Regions from separate parts of the Roseateles sp. FW305-36 genome, predicted to be linked through region 2. Evidence: predicted binding sites of a transcription regulator. Region 2 holds the regulator's gene; the other holds the start of a gene.
What was found. Region 2 encodes NrdR, which represses ribonucleotide reductase genes. Its sites were predicted from a motif close to CACNANATNTNGTG; they were not measured.
Positions count from the first base shown of each region.

Region 1: AC3WOE_RS09235 (ribonucleoside-diphosphate reductase subunit alpha) is a predicted target of NrdR. The motif match lies at 3,011-3,024, and genes of this name have one in related genera.

Region 1 is NZ_JBYSZK010000004.1:125,136-132,548, forward strand. It holds gene AC3WOE_RS09235 (ribonucleoside-diphosphate reductase subunit alpha) at 1-2,776, opposite strand, end outside; gene AC3WOE_RS09240 (sigma-54-dependent transcriptional regulator) at 3,271-4,719, opposite strand; gene AC3WOE_RS09245 (sensor histidine kinase) at 4,716-6,398, opposite strand; gene AC3WOE_RS09250 (PP0621 family protein) at 6,400-6,642, opposite strand; gene AC3WOE_RS09255 (cytochrome C assembly family protein) at 6,639-7,413, opposite strand, start outside.
Region 2 is NZ_JBYSZK010000010.1:206,756-214,168, forward strand. It holds gene AC3WOE_RS19550 (PilX N-terminal domain-containing pilus assembly protein) at 1-12, opposite strand, end outside; gene AC3WOE_RS19555 (PilW family protein) at 9-698, opposite strand; gene AC3WOE_RS19560 (pilus assembly FimT family protein) at 737-1,288, opposite strand; gene AC3WOE_RS19565 (type IV pilin protein) at 1,324-1,797, opposite strand; gene AC3WOE_RS19570 (GspH/FimT family pseudopilin) at 1,899-2,450, opposite strand; gene nrdR (transcriptional regulator NrdR) at 2,597-3,040, opposite strand; gene glyA (serine hydroxymethyltransferase) at 3,050-4,303, opposite strand; ZMP/ZTP riboswitch at 4,361-4,474, opposite strand; gene AC3WOE_RS19585 (lytic transglycosylase domain-containing protein) at 4,538-5,389, opposite strand; gene ubiD (4-hydroxy-3-polyprenylbenzoate decarboxylase) at 5,608-7,146, shown strand; gene AC3WOE_RS19595 (YdcF family protein) at 7,312-7,413, opposite strand, start outside.

The DNA.
Region 1 (7,413 bases), on a different contig from region 2:
CCGCGTTGAGCTGACCGGAGCGCGTCACCGTGCTCTTCTCGGCCTGCGTCGCGCTGATGGTGCGCAGGTAGTAGGTCGTCTTCAGGCCGCGCGTCCAGGCCAGCTTGTAGGTCTCGTCGAGCTTCTTGCCGGAAGCGCCGGCCATGTAGATGTTCAGGCTCTGCGCCTGGTCGATCCACTTCTGACGACGCGCGCCGGCTTCGATCAGCCAGACGGTGTCGACTTCGAAGGCGGTGGCGTACAGCGCCTTGATGTCGTCGGGCACGCGGTCGATGCGGCGCAGCGAACCGTCGAAGTGCTTGAGGTCCATGACCATCACGTCGTCCCACAGGCCCAGCGCCTTGAGGTCACGCACGAGCGATTCGTTGATGACGGTGAACTCGCCGGACAGGTTGGACTTGACCGACAGATTGCCGAAGCAGGGCTCGATCGACGCGTCCACGCCGATGATGTTGGAGATGGTGGCCGTCGGGGCGATGGCGATGCAATTGCTGTTGCGCATGCCGAAGTGGGCGATGCGGCCACGCAGCGAATCCCAGTCCAGCGTCGTCGAGCGGTCCACTTCGACATAGCCGCCGCGTTGCTCGGCCAGCAGATCGATGGAGTCGATGGGCAGGATGCCGCGGTCCCACAGCGAGCCCTTGTAGGACGAATAGCGGCCGCGTTCCTCGGCCAGTTCCGTCGAGGCCCAGTAGGCGTGATAGCAGACGGCTTCCATCGAACGGTCGGCGAATTCGACGGCGGCTTCGGATGCGTAAGGCGTGCGCAGCTGGTACAGCGCGTCCTGGAAGCCCATGATGCCCAGGCCGACCGGGCGGTGGCGCAGGTTGGAGTCGCGGGCTTTCTTGACGGCGTAGTAGTTGATGTCGATGACGTTGTCGAGCATGCGCATGGCCGTGCGCGTCGTCTTCTTCAGCTTGACCTGGTCGATGGCGCCATCCTTGATGTGCTGGGCCAGGTTGACGGAGCCGAGGTTGCAGACGGCGATCTCGCTGTCGTTGGTGTTCAGCGTGATCTCGGTGCACAGATTGGACGAGTGCACGACGCCGACATGCTGCTGCGGGCTGCGCACATTGCAGGCGTCCTTGAACGTGATCCAGGGATGACCCGTCTCGAACAGCATCGACAGCATCTTGCGCCACAGGTCCTTGGCCGGCATGCGCTTGAAGAGCTTGAGCTCGCCGCGGTCGACCTTGTTCTCGTAGCCGACATAGGCTTCCTCGAAGGCCTTGCCGAACTTGTCGTGCAGGTCAGGGCAGGTCGAGGGGCTGAACAGCGTCCAGTGGCCGCCATCCATCACGCGCTTCATGAACAGGTCGGGAATCCAGTTCGCCGTGTTCATGTCGTGGGTGCGGCGGCGGTCGTCGCCGGTGTTCTTGCGCAGGTCCAGGAACTCTTCGATGTCCAGGTGCCAGGATTCCAGATAGGCGCAGACGGCGCCCTTGCGCTTGCCGCCCTGGTTCACGGCGACGGCCGTGTCGTTGACGACCTTCAGGAAGGGCACGACGCCTTGCGACTTGCCGTTGGTGCCCTTGATGTGCGAGCCCAGAGCGCGCACCGGGGTCCAGTCATTGCCCAGGCCGCCGGCGAACTTGGACAGCAGCGCGTTTTCCTTCAGCGCCTCATAAATACCGTCGAGGTCGTCAGAAACCGTCGTCAGATAGCAGCTCGACAGCTGCGAGCGGCGCGTGCCGGAGTTGAACAGGGTCGGCGTGCTCGACATGAAGTCGAAGCTGGACAGCACTTCATAGAACTCGATGGCGCGGGCTTCCCGGTCGATCTCGCCGAGAGCCAGACCCATGGCCACGCGCATGAAGAAGGCCTGCGGCATCTCGATGCGCACGTCTTCGATGTGCAGGAAGTAGCGGTCGTACAGGGTCTGCAGGCCGAGGTAGTCGAACTGCAGGTCACGTTCGGCCTTCAGCGCGGCGCCCAGCTTGGCCAGGTCGTACTGGCCCAGCTTCTCGTCGAGCAGCTCGGCCTTGATGCCCTTCTTGATGTAGCCGGGGAAGTACTCGGCATAGCGGGCCTGCATCTCGGCCTGCGTCACTTCACCACCGACGATCTCGCGGCGGATGGTGTGCAGCAGCAGGCGGGCAGTGGCGCGGCTGTAGCCGGGGTCCTTCTCGATCAGCGTGCGGGCGGCCAGGATGGCGGCCTTGTAGACCTCGTCGATGGCGACGCCGTCATACAGATTGCGCTGGGTCTCGGCCAGCACGGGCTCGGGCTTCACGTCGGCGCCGAGGTTCTCGCAGGCCGAGGCGATCAGCGACTTCAGCGCGCCGAGGTCCAGCGGACGACGCTCGCCGCCGTCCATCACCATGAATTGGGGCTCGGCCGCGCGCGTGGCTTCGCCCTGGGCGGCGCGCTCCTGGGCACGGCGCTCGCGGTAAAGCACATAGGCGCGGGCCACGTCATGCTGGCCGCTGCGCATCAGGCCCAGCTCGACCTGGTCCTGCACGTCTTCGATATGGAAGGTGCCACCGCTCGGACGCGAACGCAGCAGGGCGCGCACGACGTTCTGGGTCAGCTGTTCCACCGTCTCACGCACGCTCGCCGAAGCAGCACCACTGGTGCCGTGCACGGCCAGGAAAGCCTTCATCAGCGCGACGGCGATCTTGCTCGGCTCGAACGAGACCACGGCGCCGTTGCGGCGAATGATCTGGTAGGCCTGGTAGGTCGACAGTGTGGGCTGGATGGCGGCTGCGGGCGCGTCGGATTCAAACGCGACCGGTGCGGCAATGGCGCTGGCCTGGCCGGAGACGGCTTGTTGCATGAGGGAATCCTTTATCGAAAAACTGCAAAGCGATGCGCGGCTCGAACCCGGGGGCGGGCCATCGCATCGTGGGGGGCTTCTAAAGAGGTGTTTCGTCCCTGCCGGTCCATGACGCGGCCGGCTTGGCGGCACGCTTCCCTGGTGTGTCGCCGCGGGCCACAGGCCTCGGCGAACAGCGCGTCCAGAGAGATGGTCATGGGGGGTCGACTGGGTCAGCAGGATAGCACGAGAGAACACTATATATGTGGCACCCCTCCCCCTCAAGCCACTACGGATAGTGTGAAACCCAGGGTCACCCATCTCCCAAAAACCGAGGGTGCGCGCCGCTTGTGCCGATCAATACGGGGCTTGCAAGCGACAACCCGCATGGGCATTGAGCATGCGGGCCAAAACCCGCCGCGAGGCCGCGCCAATACTCGATCTGCGCTGCTGCGCCCACCCTTGCGCGCAGACCCGCCGCGGATTCAAGCAGGGCAAATCCCGAGAGGGAATATTCAGCTGTCCCCGGCCGAGATCGCCAGCCGCGCCATGCGATAGCGGATCTGCCGCAGCGACAGGCCGAGGCTGGCCGCCGCCGCCGTGCGGTTGAAGCGGTGCAGCTCCAGCGCACGCAGCAGGATGGCCCGCTCGACCTCGTCGAGATAGCGCGCCAGATCGGACGGCAACTCCTCGGGCAGGGACACGCCCTCGGCCACGGGCGCCGCCTCGACGGGCAGGTCGACCAGCCCACCGAACTGCGATTCGCTGCGGCTCTCGTCCAGCAGGGTGTCGGGCAGGCCGAGGTCGTCGGCGTCTATCCACTCGCCCCCCGAAAGCGCGAGGGCGCGATGCAGCAGGTTCTCCAGCTCGCGCACATTGCCCGGGAAGGCATAGCGCGACAGCGTCTGCAGCGCCCCCGCCGTCAGCCGCGGCGCAGGCGACACGCCGGCATCCTGGGCGATGCGCGTCAGCACGCGCGTGCTGATCAGGCCCAGGTCCTCGAGGCGCTCACGCAGCGGCGGCACGCGAATCTGGATGACGTTGAGGCGGTAGAACAAGTCCTGACGAAAACGCCCCGCCGCGACTTCGGCGGCCAGGTCCTTGTGCGTCGCGCTGAGGATGCGCACATTGATGGGGCTTTCGGCCGTCGCGCCGACCGGTCGCACCGAACGCTCCTGGATGACGCGCAGCAGCTTGCTCTGCATGGCCAGCGGCAGGTCGCCGATCTCGTCGAGGAAGAGCGTGCCACCATCGGCTGCCTGGAAAAAGCCCTCGCGGTCCTCGTTGGCGCCGGTGAAGGCCCCCTTGCGATAGCCGAAGAACTCGGCCTCGAGCAGGTTCTCGGGAATGGCCCCGCAGTTGACGGCAACGAAGCGCCGCTCGGCGCGCGCACCGTGGTCATGGATGGCGCGCGCCACCAGTTCCTTGCCCGTGCCCGACTCGCCCTGCACCAGCACCGGCGCCATGCTGCGCGCGACCTTGTCGATCAGCGCCCGCACCGCGCGGATAGGCGTGGATTCGCCCACCAGGCGCAGCGCCGTGGCCGGCCCGGCCTGCGCGGGCGCCTCTTCGATCGGCGCCGGCTCGGCGACCACCCGGCCCAAGGCCGAACCGACGACGAGACGGAACTGGCGCAGATCGACCGGCTTGGTGAGGTAGTCGTAAGCCCCGGCCTTCAAGGCCTCGACAGCGTTCTCCGCCGAACCGAAGGCCGTGATGACGATGGCCTTCTCCGGCCGCCCCGCCTGCTCCAGCCAGCGCAGCAAGGCCAGGCCCGAGCCATCGGGCAGCTTCATGTCGGTGATGACGGCGCTGTAGGTCTCGGCCTGCAGATGCTCCAGCGCCTCGCCCACCGATCCGGCGCTGTCGATCTCGTAGCCCTCGCGCAGCAGCGTCAGCTCATAGAGCGTGCGCAGGTCGGGCTCGTCATCGACGACCAGCAGGCGAACAGGCGGCGTAGTCATGCAGAAAATGCAGATGGGGGCGTGCGGATGCGCACGCGGAACTCGTTGGCCGTCGCGTCGGCGGCGCGGCGGTAGTCGATGTGGGCGCCGTGGCGCTCGCACAGCTCACGGCAAATATAGAGGCCCAGGCCCGAGCCGCGGCTGCGCGTCGAAAAGAAAGGCTCGAAGAGATGGCGCTCGATCTCCGGCGGCACCGGCGCACCGGCGCTGTGTACGACAAGATTCAGCACCTCGCCCTCGCGGTCCACGGAGACGCGGATGGTGCCTGCCCCCGGCTCGGCATGGCGATGCGCGTTGTCCAGCAGGTTGACGAGGATGCGGCGCAGATGCTCGGCGTCGAACAGCCCCATCAAGCCTGGCGCAGCGATCTGCAGCCGGAAGCGGCTTTGCTCGCCGGGGCGCACGTCGTTGACCCGGGTCCACTCGCTGCAGGTTTCGCGCACGATGGCGCCGACGTCCAGCGCCTGGGTGTCGGGCTGCACGCCGGGTGCCAGCTCGCTGACGTCGTCCACCAGGCGCTTGAGCCGCTGCACGTTGGACGCCACCATCTGGGTCAGCTGCTCGGCCCGCATGCCGGCAACGTCCTCGGCAATCAGCGCATTCGCCTGCGCGATCGCGGCCAGCGGGTTGCGGATTTCATGCGCAATGCCGGCCGACACCCGGCCCATCGCCGCCAGCTTTTCCTGTCGGGTGCGCGCCAGCAGCTCGCGGTTGTCCTCGACGAAGAGCACACAGAGTTCCTCGCTGCCTTCGCGCTGGCGCGTGAAGCGCAGCCGCAGGCGCAGGCTGCGCGCGGCACCGCTCTCCAGGGCCAGGGCCACGTCGACCTCTGCGCCGACGCCGCTTGGGCTGCCCGCGTAGGCACTCTCCAGCGCCAGCACCAGCGGCTGCCAGTCGGTGCGGCCGCGCAACTGCCAGCTCAACTCACCGCTGGCCGCACCGAGCAGCACATGGGCCGCGGGATTCATCGCGCGTACGCGGCCGCGCCGGTCGACGACCAGCACGCCTTCCTGCATCTCGTCGATGACGAGGCGATTCAGCTGCTCCTGCTGCCGTGCAAGCGCGAGGCTGCCACGCGCCGCCTTCTCTTCCCGCGCCAGGCGGGCGCTCAGCTCGCTGGCCAGCAGGCTGACGGCGAACAGGCCGCCACCGACCAGACCCGCCTGCGTCGTTTTCAGGCCCACGTCGGCGCCGGACAGCAGCGACCAGGCAGCGGCCGCCAGCAGGCCGAGCGTCGCCATGGCCGCGGTCGCCAGCGCCAGCAGGCGCGGGCTCAGCACCGCCGCCATCAGCACCGGCATGACGAAGAGGGCGCCGTAGTTCACGCCGCTCGGGTCCAGTGCATGCAGCGCGCCGAACAGGATCAGGTCCACGCCGATGGCGCTCCACCAATGCACGCTGCTGATGCGGGCGAGGTTGCGTGCCGATGCACCGCGCCGCAACTGCGGCACCAGCCACAGCGCCAGGGCCGCCGCGGCATAGGACACGCTCAGGGCCAGGGTCGAACGCGCCGGCGGCGTGCCCAGGATGGCGGTGATCAGCTGGGCGACGACCAGCGCCAGGCCCAGGGCGGCGCGCGCCGACAGGAAGGCACGATAGAGGCGCTCGAACGAAGCGCTGGCCTCGGCCGGCGCCTGCGCCGGCGGCTGCTCGACGAACCAGCTTCCGGTGCCAGCCAACTCAGGCCTGCCCCTGACGGGCCTCGAAGCTGGCGCGATGCGCCGCGCTGCAGAACACGCCGCCCTTGCCCGGCAAGGCCTCGTCGGCCGGCAGATGCATGCCGCATTCAGCGCAACGCAGCATGGCCTGAGGCGGCGCCGGTGGCTGGGGCTTGCGCGCCTCGGGCTCGCGTGGCCGCGAACGCTTCAGGCCGAGCACAAAGAAAAAGCCGGCCAGCAGCACCAGCAGCAACAGGTATTTCATGAGCCGCCCCCGGTGACGCCGCGCTGCAGGATGACCTCCAGCACGAAGCGCGAGCCGGCATAGGACAACAACAGCAGGGCCGCGCCGGCATAGAGCCAGCGCGTCGCGCGCCGGCCGCGCCAGCCATAGATGCGCCGGCCCACCAGCAGGCCGGTCAGCACCAGCCAGCCCAGCACGGCGAGCAGGTTCTTGTGGTCCCAGCGCCAGTGCGGCGTGAACCACCAGCCCAAGGCAATGGCCAGGGACAGCACGCCGACGCCTGCGGCCACGAACTGGAAGGTCAGGCGCTCCAGCCGCAGCAGCGGCAGTCCACCCGGCGCCGCCTGCTTCTGGCGCAGCCTCGTCTCGGCGCGATTCATCAGCGCCGCGTGCAGCACCGCCACACCGAACAGACCATAGGACGCCAGGCCCAGCACCCAGTGCAGCGGCGCCCACGGCGATGCGGCGAGCGGCCGGCTCTCGCCGGGAAAGCCCCAGGCCAGCAGCACCGCGGCCGCGGCCAGCCAGGCCAGCACGCGGCGCACGCTGTGCAACGGCAGGAAGCGGCTTTCGACCAGATACACCGTCAACACCAGCCAGGTCGTCATCGACAGGGCCGGCGCGAAACCGAAGCGGGCGCCGGGTTCGGTCAGCCCGTAGCCGCTGATATCTATATAGAGGGCGACGAACTGGGCCGTCCAGGCCAGGGCCATGGGCGGCACGGAGCGCAGCGGCCGGCGCACCGCGGCGTCGGCGTCCCCGGCCCGCGAGCGCAGCAGGCCGACCCAGACG
Region 2 (7,413 bases):
CGCGCGCTTCATGGGCACATCCCGCTGATGTCGTCGGTGCGGATCTTTTCCTTGACGTTCAAGGTGCGCGTGACGTTGGGGTCGGACTTGGCGACGGCCTGGATGGTGAAGTCGACCCGCCTGATGGTTTGCGTCGGGCAGTTGCCCAGGGCCTTGCAGGAAGGATCGCAAAGATCGTCGAGGGGGATCTGCTGCGTGACGATGCTGGGCACGAAATTCGTGATCCTGACGACGTCGGGATCGGTGATGGGCTGCCAGTTGGGCCGGCCGTTGACCAGGCCCAGCTGGATATAGAGCGCCTGGTTGCCGGTATCCCAGCGAACGCCGAACTGCTCGTTGTTCGCCAGGACATTGCTCGTGTTCAGGACGCCACCCGTCGCTTTTGCATAGCGGTAGTAGAGGTCGGCATTCGCAGCGCCCAGGGTCAGCTCGGCATAGGGGCTGGAAGCGGCGTCGGCGGCGGGCGTGGCGCCACCATTGCGCGCCGGCTCCCAGACACCACTGGCAGGCAGGCCGCGATAGCCGGCCCTGCGCATTTCCTGCTGCAACAGGTCGGCGGCGATCCGCAAATCCTGCTGCATCTGGACTTCCAGCATCAGCCGGCGGTGTTCGTTGATCTGGCGCGTGGCCACGACGGCCGCGCCGGCCGTGACGATCAGGCCGACGGTGATGCCCACCATCAGTTCAACCAGACCCATGCCCCGCTGGGTGCCGCCCGGACCGCGATGGAAAGTACTCAGCATGGGGTGTACCCGCTCATGTCGCCGTTGGGCGAACAGACCCTGACTCGTCCGATCAAATTGACCTCGACGCGCAGCTTGAAGCCCCTGCTCAGCCCCTCCACATTGACCTGGAAGCCCTCGGTTTCCATTCGGTTTTGTTCGCGCATGAAACGGATGTTGTTGGGCGAACCGGCCCAGGTGGTGGCGCTGGCGTCGAACTTCACATGGTTCCTGGGCAACTGGAACAGGCGCAGCGCCCTCTGGGTGGTGTTCGGGCAGACGTTGTTGGCCGGCAGATAGCAGCGGCAGCGGTTGAGCGGCGCCGTTGTGGCGACCAGGGCGCAACTCAGCTTGTTGGCCGGATCGGGATCGAAGCGGACGAACAGAAGGGAGTTGGTCGAATTCGTTTCGGCCTTGGCGTAGTTCAGGACGCCGGCCACTTCCTCGGCCGCGGCGATGACGCGGCGCTTCTCCAGCAGGTCGGCCATCGAGGGCACGGCCACGGCCAGGATGATGGCGATCACGCCCAGGCTTACCAGGATTTCAATCAAGGTCAGGCCCGCCACGCGGGCCTTGAGCTCATGAAACTGCTTCTTCATGGCTAGCGGGGCCAGCATTCGGTGCTGGTGTCCCTGTCGGCCCCGCTGTTGCCGGGGTCGCCGGTCGCGGAGTACAGGGGCGTGGCACCGGTCAGCGTCACGACCAGGGTCTTGCAGGTCACGTCGCGGGCCTGTTTGCCGGTACTGATGGGCGTCGCCGTCGCGACGTAGCCGATGCCGAAGCCCGGCACGGCGCCGACGCCGCTCAGCGTGACGTCATAGAGCGGAGTGATCTGGCTGATGTTCACACCCAGGGCAGCGACCGTCGACGCATAGGTGGAGTTGTTGCTGCGAAAACGCTCCTGGGCCTGCATGACGGCGGTCAAGGCCGAAATGGCATCCGCGCGCCGGGCGCGCTGCATGTGCGCGGTGTAGGCGGGATAGGCAATCGCGGCGAGGATGCCGGCGATGGCCAGCGCAACCATCAGCTCGATGAGGGTAAAACCGTGGCGTCGCGGGCGTGTGCAGGTGCGCATGAGTCGATTTTGGGCAGCACTTCACGGTGACTCGTTGTTACAAATGCCGTTCATCCGTCGAATTGCGCCGCTAGTCGGCATCCACCACGAATGAGGGAGCATCAGGCGCATTTCGCCATCGCGCTGACCTTGTTGGTGCCCACGTAGCAGCTGCGCACCCGCCCGGTGATGGCCACGACCTGGCGGATGGTCTGGCCGCCGCTGACGCTGAGTTCGATGCTGCCCGTCTGGGTGACCAGGCCCTGGCGATGCTGGAACTCCAGGGTCTCGGCATTGCTGCTCAGCCGCACCGGCTTGCTGGCGGGCAGCCACTCGGCCTTGATGACATGGCTGCTCAGCTTCTTGCAGACCGGCTGGCCGCCGGCGCAATCGCAGTCGTCCTTGCCGCCGATATACATCACATAGCAGGCGTTGGCGCCTTTGCCGCTGACGCGGAAGTAGACCGAGTCGCTCAGGCGGGCCGCCTCGCTGCGCGCCAGGCGCAGGTTGTCGGCCAGGGCCTCGGCGCTGACGCGCAGCTTTTGCTGCTGGCGCAGCGTGCCCATGGCGGGCACGGCCTGGCCGGCGACGGCGGCGCAGATGCCGACGCCGACGCAGAGTTCGACAAGGGTGAACCCACGGCTTTGGCGGCGGGTGTTGGCGATGCGGTTCATGGCGATTCCCTGGGTTCGTTGCGAATGAACGAACTCTAGAAACCACCGACCGTGACGTCTTTCCTCCTTTGGGCGGATCAACGGGGGAGGGGCCGCGGCGGCGTCCCCCCAACATCCCCCGAAAGAGGGATGGGCTCAGCCAGGCGTCAGATCTCGCGGATCAGCTGGCGGAACTCGTCGACGTCCTCGAAGCTGCGGTAGACGGAGGCGAAGCGCACATAGGCGACCTTGTCGATGCGCTTGAGCTCGCGCATGACGAGTTCACCCAGGCGGGTGGACGCGATCTCGCGCGCACCGCTGGCGAGCAGCTTTTCCTCGATGCGATTGATGGCCGCATCGATCTGCTCGACGCTGACCGGCCGCTTGCGCAGGGCCAGTTGCATGGAGGCGCGCAGCTTGGAGGCGTCGAAATCGGCGCGCCGCCCGTCCTTCTTGACGACCGAGGGCAGGGCGATGTCCGGCCGCTCATAGGTCGTGAAGCGCTTGTCGCAGGACAGGCAGCGGCGCCGGCGCCGGACGACGTCGCCCTCGTCCGATTCCCGGGTCTCGGCGACCTGGGTCTCGGTGTGAGAGCAGAACGGGCAGCGCATTGCGGGGAATTAACCGCGGTAGACCGGGAAGGCCGCCGTCAGCTTGGCGACCTTCTCGCGCACGGCAGCCAGGTTGGCCTCGTCATGCGGCTTGTCCAGCACGTCGGCGATCAGGTGGGCGGTCTGGCGGACCTCCTCTTCCTTGAAGCCGCGCGTCGTCATGGCCGGCGTGCCCAGGCGGATGCCGCTGGTGACCATGGGCTTCTGCGGGTCGTTGGGGATGCCGTTCTTGTTGCAGGTCATGTGGGCGGCGCCCAGGATGGCCTCGGCTTCCTTGCCGGTCAGGTTCTTGGGGCGCAGGTCCACCAGCATGACATGGCTCTCGGTGCCGCCGGAGACGATGCGCAGGCCGCGCTCGATCAGCGTGTCGGCCAGCACCTTGGCGTTCTTCACGACCTGCTGCTGGTAGGCCTTGAACTCGGGCGTCAGCGCTTCCTTGAAGGCCACGGCCTTGCCGGCGATGACGTGCATCAGCGGGCCGCCCTGGATGCCGGGAAAGATGGCCGAGTTGATCTTCTTGGCGATCGCCTCGTCGTTCGTCAGGATGATGCCGCCGCGCGGGCCGCGCAGGCTCTTGTGGGTGGTGGACGTGACGACGTCGGCGTGGGGCAGGGGGTTGGGATAGACGCCCGCGGCGATCAGGCCGGCGTAATGGGCCATGTCCACCATGAAGTAGGCGCCGATCTCCTTGGCGATCTTGCCGAAGCGTTCGAAGTCGATGCGCAGGGAATAGGCGGAGGCGCCGGCAATGATGAGCTTGGGCTTCTTCTCGCGGGCCAGGGCTTCCATGGCGTCGTAGTCGATCTCTTCCTTGGCGTTCAGGCCGTAGGAGATGACGTTGAACCACTTGCCGCTCATGTTCAGGGCCATGCCGTGGGTCAGGTGGCCGCCTTCGGCCAGGCTCATGCCCATGATGGTGTCGCCGGGCTGCAGCAGCGCGAAGAAAGCACCCTGGTTGGCCTGCGAGCCGGAGTTGGGCTGCACGTTGGCGTATTCGGCACCGAACAATGCTTTAAGGCGGTCGATGGCGAGCTGCTCGACGACGTCGACGTACTCGCAGCCGCCGTAGTAGCGCTTGCCGGGGTAGCCCTCGGCGTACTTGTTGGTCAGCTGGCTGCCTTGCGCCTGCATGACGGCCGGCGAGGTGTAGTTCTCGCTGGCAATCAGCTCGATATGGTCTTCCTGGCGGCGGTTCTCGTTCTGGACGGCGGTCCAGAGCTCGGGGTCGACCAGGGCGAGGGTGGAGGTGTTGCGGTCAAACATGCTGGTGTTCCGAAGGTCAGGCGGTAAATCCAAGGCGACCACGGCAGGCGTGACGTCCAAGGCTGCCCAGGCGAACGGCTGAAAGCGGTTCGCAAAAACCGCCTCACGCTCCCCGGTGGTGTCCCACCTCGGGTCAGCTCGTGACCCTGATCGCCAGTCGCGTGAACGCCCAGTGTATGCCAGCGGCGCCCACGCTCGAGGGTCTTGCGCGCCGTGAGCATGGGGGTGGCTTTCTCAGCGGAGCAAGGCCACCTGCGCGGAATCGCCACCCGTGGGGGCCGACGCGGCCTCGCGCATCGGCGGACGCACGGTCGTCATGGTCGGCACCGTGCGGCCGGCGGCGACCGCCTTCAGCATTTCATGCTCGGCCAGCACGCGGGCGGCATAGCCGGTGTCTTCGGCCAGGTTGGCCGCGCCGACGTAGTAGCGCAGGCCTTCTTCCAGGCCACCGGCGCGCTGCATGCATTCCTTCAGCACCTGCACGCCGACGCGCAGGTTCGTCACCGGATCGAAGGCCGCCAGCGTGCCGCCGAAGGCTTCGTACTTGTCATCGTGCACCCGCGTCATGACCTGCATCAGGCCTTGGGCGCCCACGGAACTCTGGGCAAAAGGGTTGAAGCGTGACTCGATGGCCATGATGGCCAGGATCAGCGTCGGCTCGACCTTGGCGCGCTGGCCGACGGACCAGGCTTCCTGCACCAGGCGGCTGATGGGCTCGGGTGCCACGCTGTAGCGGCGCGCCAGCCAGTGGGCGACGGCGGCCTGCTGACGGCTCAGTTCGCGGGGATCGGTGGCGGTGGCACGGGCGATGGCATCCGGCTCGGCGGCGGCCATCAGCGTGTTGCCTTCGGCCTCGGCGCGGGCTTCCTGGCGGGCGTTCAGCCAGCCCAGGGTGGCCGTTTCCAGCTTTTCGCGCAGGCCAGCCTGGCTCGTGAACACCAGCAGCACCGACACCACGGCCAGCCCGACGAGGGCCAGCGTGTTGTGGCTGACCACGAGCAGGCCGTTGCCGATGTCCTTCACGAACAGCGACGCCGAATCCCGCGTGAGGCGAGCCAGGCTGAACAGGTCTTGACGTGTCGTCATGCGACTCCTTGTGTCGCAGCCCGCCTCAGGCTGCCTTGTCGGGGCGGTCTGGGCGGAGCGACGGTGATAATTTCCCGGCCTATTGCCTTGGTCTGTGGCATCTCTGTGCCCGGAGGACCCGGCCGGTTGGGTTTCAGTAAAAACCCGAAGCGGCCGAATTTTACGAGTCGAAGATAACCAGTCAAGGCTGTTTGTCTCGTTCAAAACTACTTTTGGTTATGAAATACAGCGACCTGAGGGACTTCATCGCCGGCCTGGAAGGCCTTGGCGAGCTCAAGCGCGTGCGCGAAAACGTCTCGCCGGTGCTGGAGATGACGGCCCTCAGCGACCGCGTGCTGAGGGCCGGCGGACCGGCCCTGCTTTTCGAGGCGCCGACCGGCCATGCCACCCCCGCCTTGACCAATCTTTTCGGGACAACGCGTCGCGTCGCACTCGGCATGGGTGCTGACTCTCTGGCCGATTTGAGGGATGTCGGGCGGGTGCTCGCCAGCCTCAAGGAGCCCGATCCGCCCAAGGGGCTGAAGGACACGGCGAAGCTGCTGCAGATGGCCAAGGCGCTGTGGGACATGAAGCCCGCCGTGCAGCGCCGCGCGCCCTGCCAGGAAGAGGTGTTCGAGGGCTCCGACATCGACCTCGGCCGCCTGCCCATCCAGACCTGCTGGCCGGACGACGCAGCCCCCCTGATCACGTGGGGTCTGGTCATCACCCGGGGGCCGACACGCACCCGCCAGAACCTCGGCATCTACCGCCAGCAGCTGATTTCGCGTCGCCAGGTCATCATGCGCTGGCTGGCGCACCGTGGTGGTGCACTTGATTTCAGAGACTTCTCTCTAACTCATCCCGGCGAACCATTCCCCATCGCCGTGGCCCTGGGCGCGGACCCGGCCACCATCCTCGGTGCCGTTACGCCGGTGCCGGATTCCCTGTCCGAGTATCAGTTCGCCGGCCTGCTGCGCGGCTCGCGCACGGAGCTGGTCAACACCGGCGTCGGCAAGAACCAGCCGCTGCAGGCGCCGGCCTCGGCCGAGATCGTGCTGGAGGGGCACATCCCCACGGCCGCACCCGGCTTCACCGGCGTCAGTGAGCGCGGCGTGCCGCTGAAGGAGAAGGGGGGCTACCTCCACGCGCTGGAAGGGCCATTTGGCGACCACACCGGCTACTACAACGAGCAGGACTGGTTTCCCGTCTTCGAGATCACGCGCCTGACCCAGCGCAAGAACCCGATCTATCACTCGACCTACACCGGCAAGCCGCCCGACGAACCCGCCATCCTCGGCGTGGCCCTCAACGAGGTCTTCGTGCCCATCCTGCAGAAGCAGTTTCCGGAGATCGTCGACTTCTATCTCCCGCCCGAGGGCTGCAGCTACCGCATGGCCGTCGTGTCCATCAAGAAGTCCTACCCGGGCCACGCCAAACGGCTGATGTTCGGCATCTGGAGCTTTTTGCGTCAGTTCATGTACACCAAGTTCATCGTCGTCGTGGACGACGACATCGACACGCGCAACTGGCAGGAAGTGATCTGGGCCATCACGACCCGCATGGACCCGGTGCGCGACACCACGCTGGTCGACAACACGCCCATCGACTACCTTGACTTCGCCTCGCCCGTCAGCGGCCTGGGCGGCAAGATGGGGCTGGACGCGACCAACAAGTGGCCCGGTGAAACCTCCCGCGAATGGGGCCGCGGCATCACGCTGCCGGCCGAGGTCACAAAGCGCGCCGAGGCGCTATTCGGACAACTCTTCTTGAAGCCCTGAGGGCACTCGCCTACTGTTGAGTTGCCTATTCAGGCACAACCTCTGGCGCAATCCCTTGCGCGCCAGGAGCCCTTCGGCAAATCGCCGTGGAGCCCCAAGGTGGCCTCGCCACCCACCCCGCCCGGCCTTCAAGCCCGGCGGGGTTTCTATTTCCAGCTTCTGCCGCTACCTTCCGGCCCACCAGGCCAGGGTTTCGTAGACCACGTAGCGCACCCGCGCAAAGCCTTCCACGGAGGGGCACCAGTCGTCGAAGCTGCTGAGCGCGTC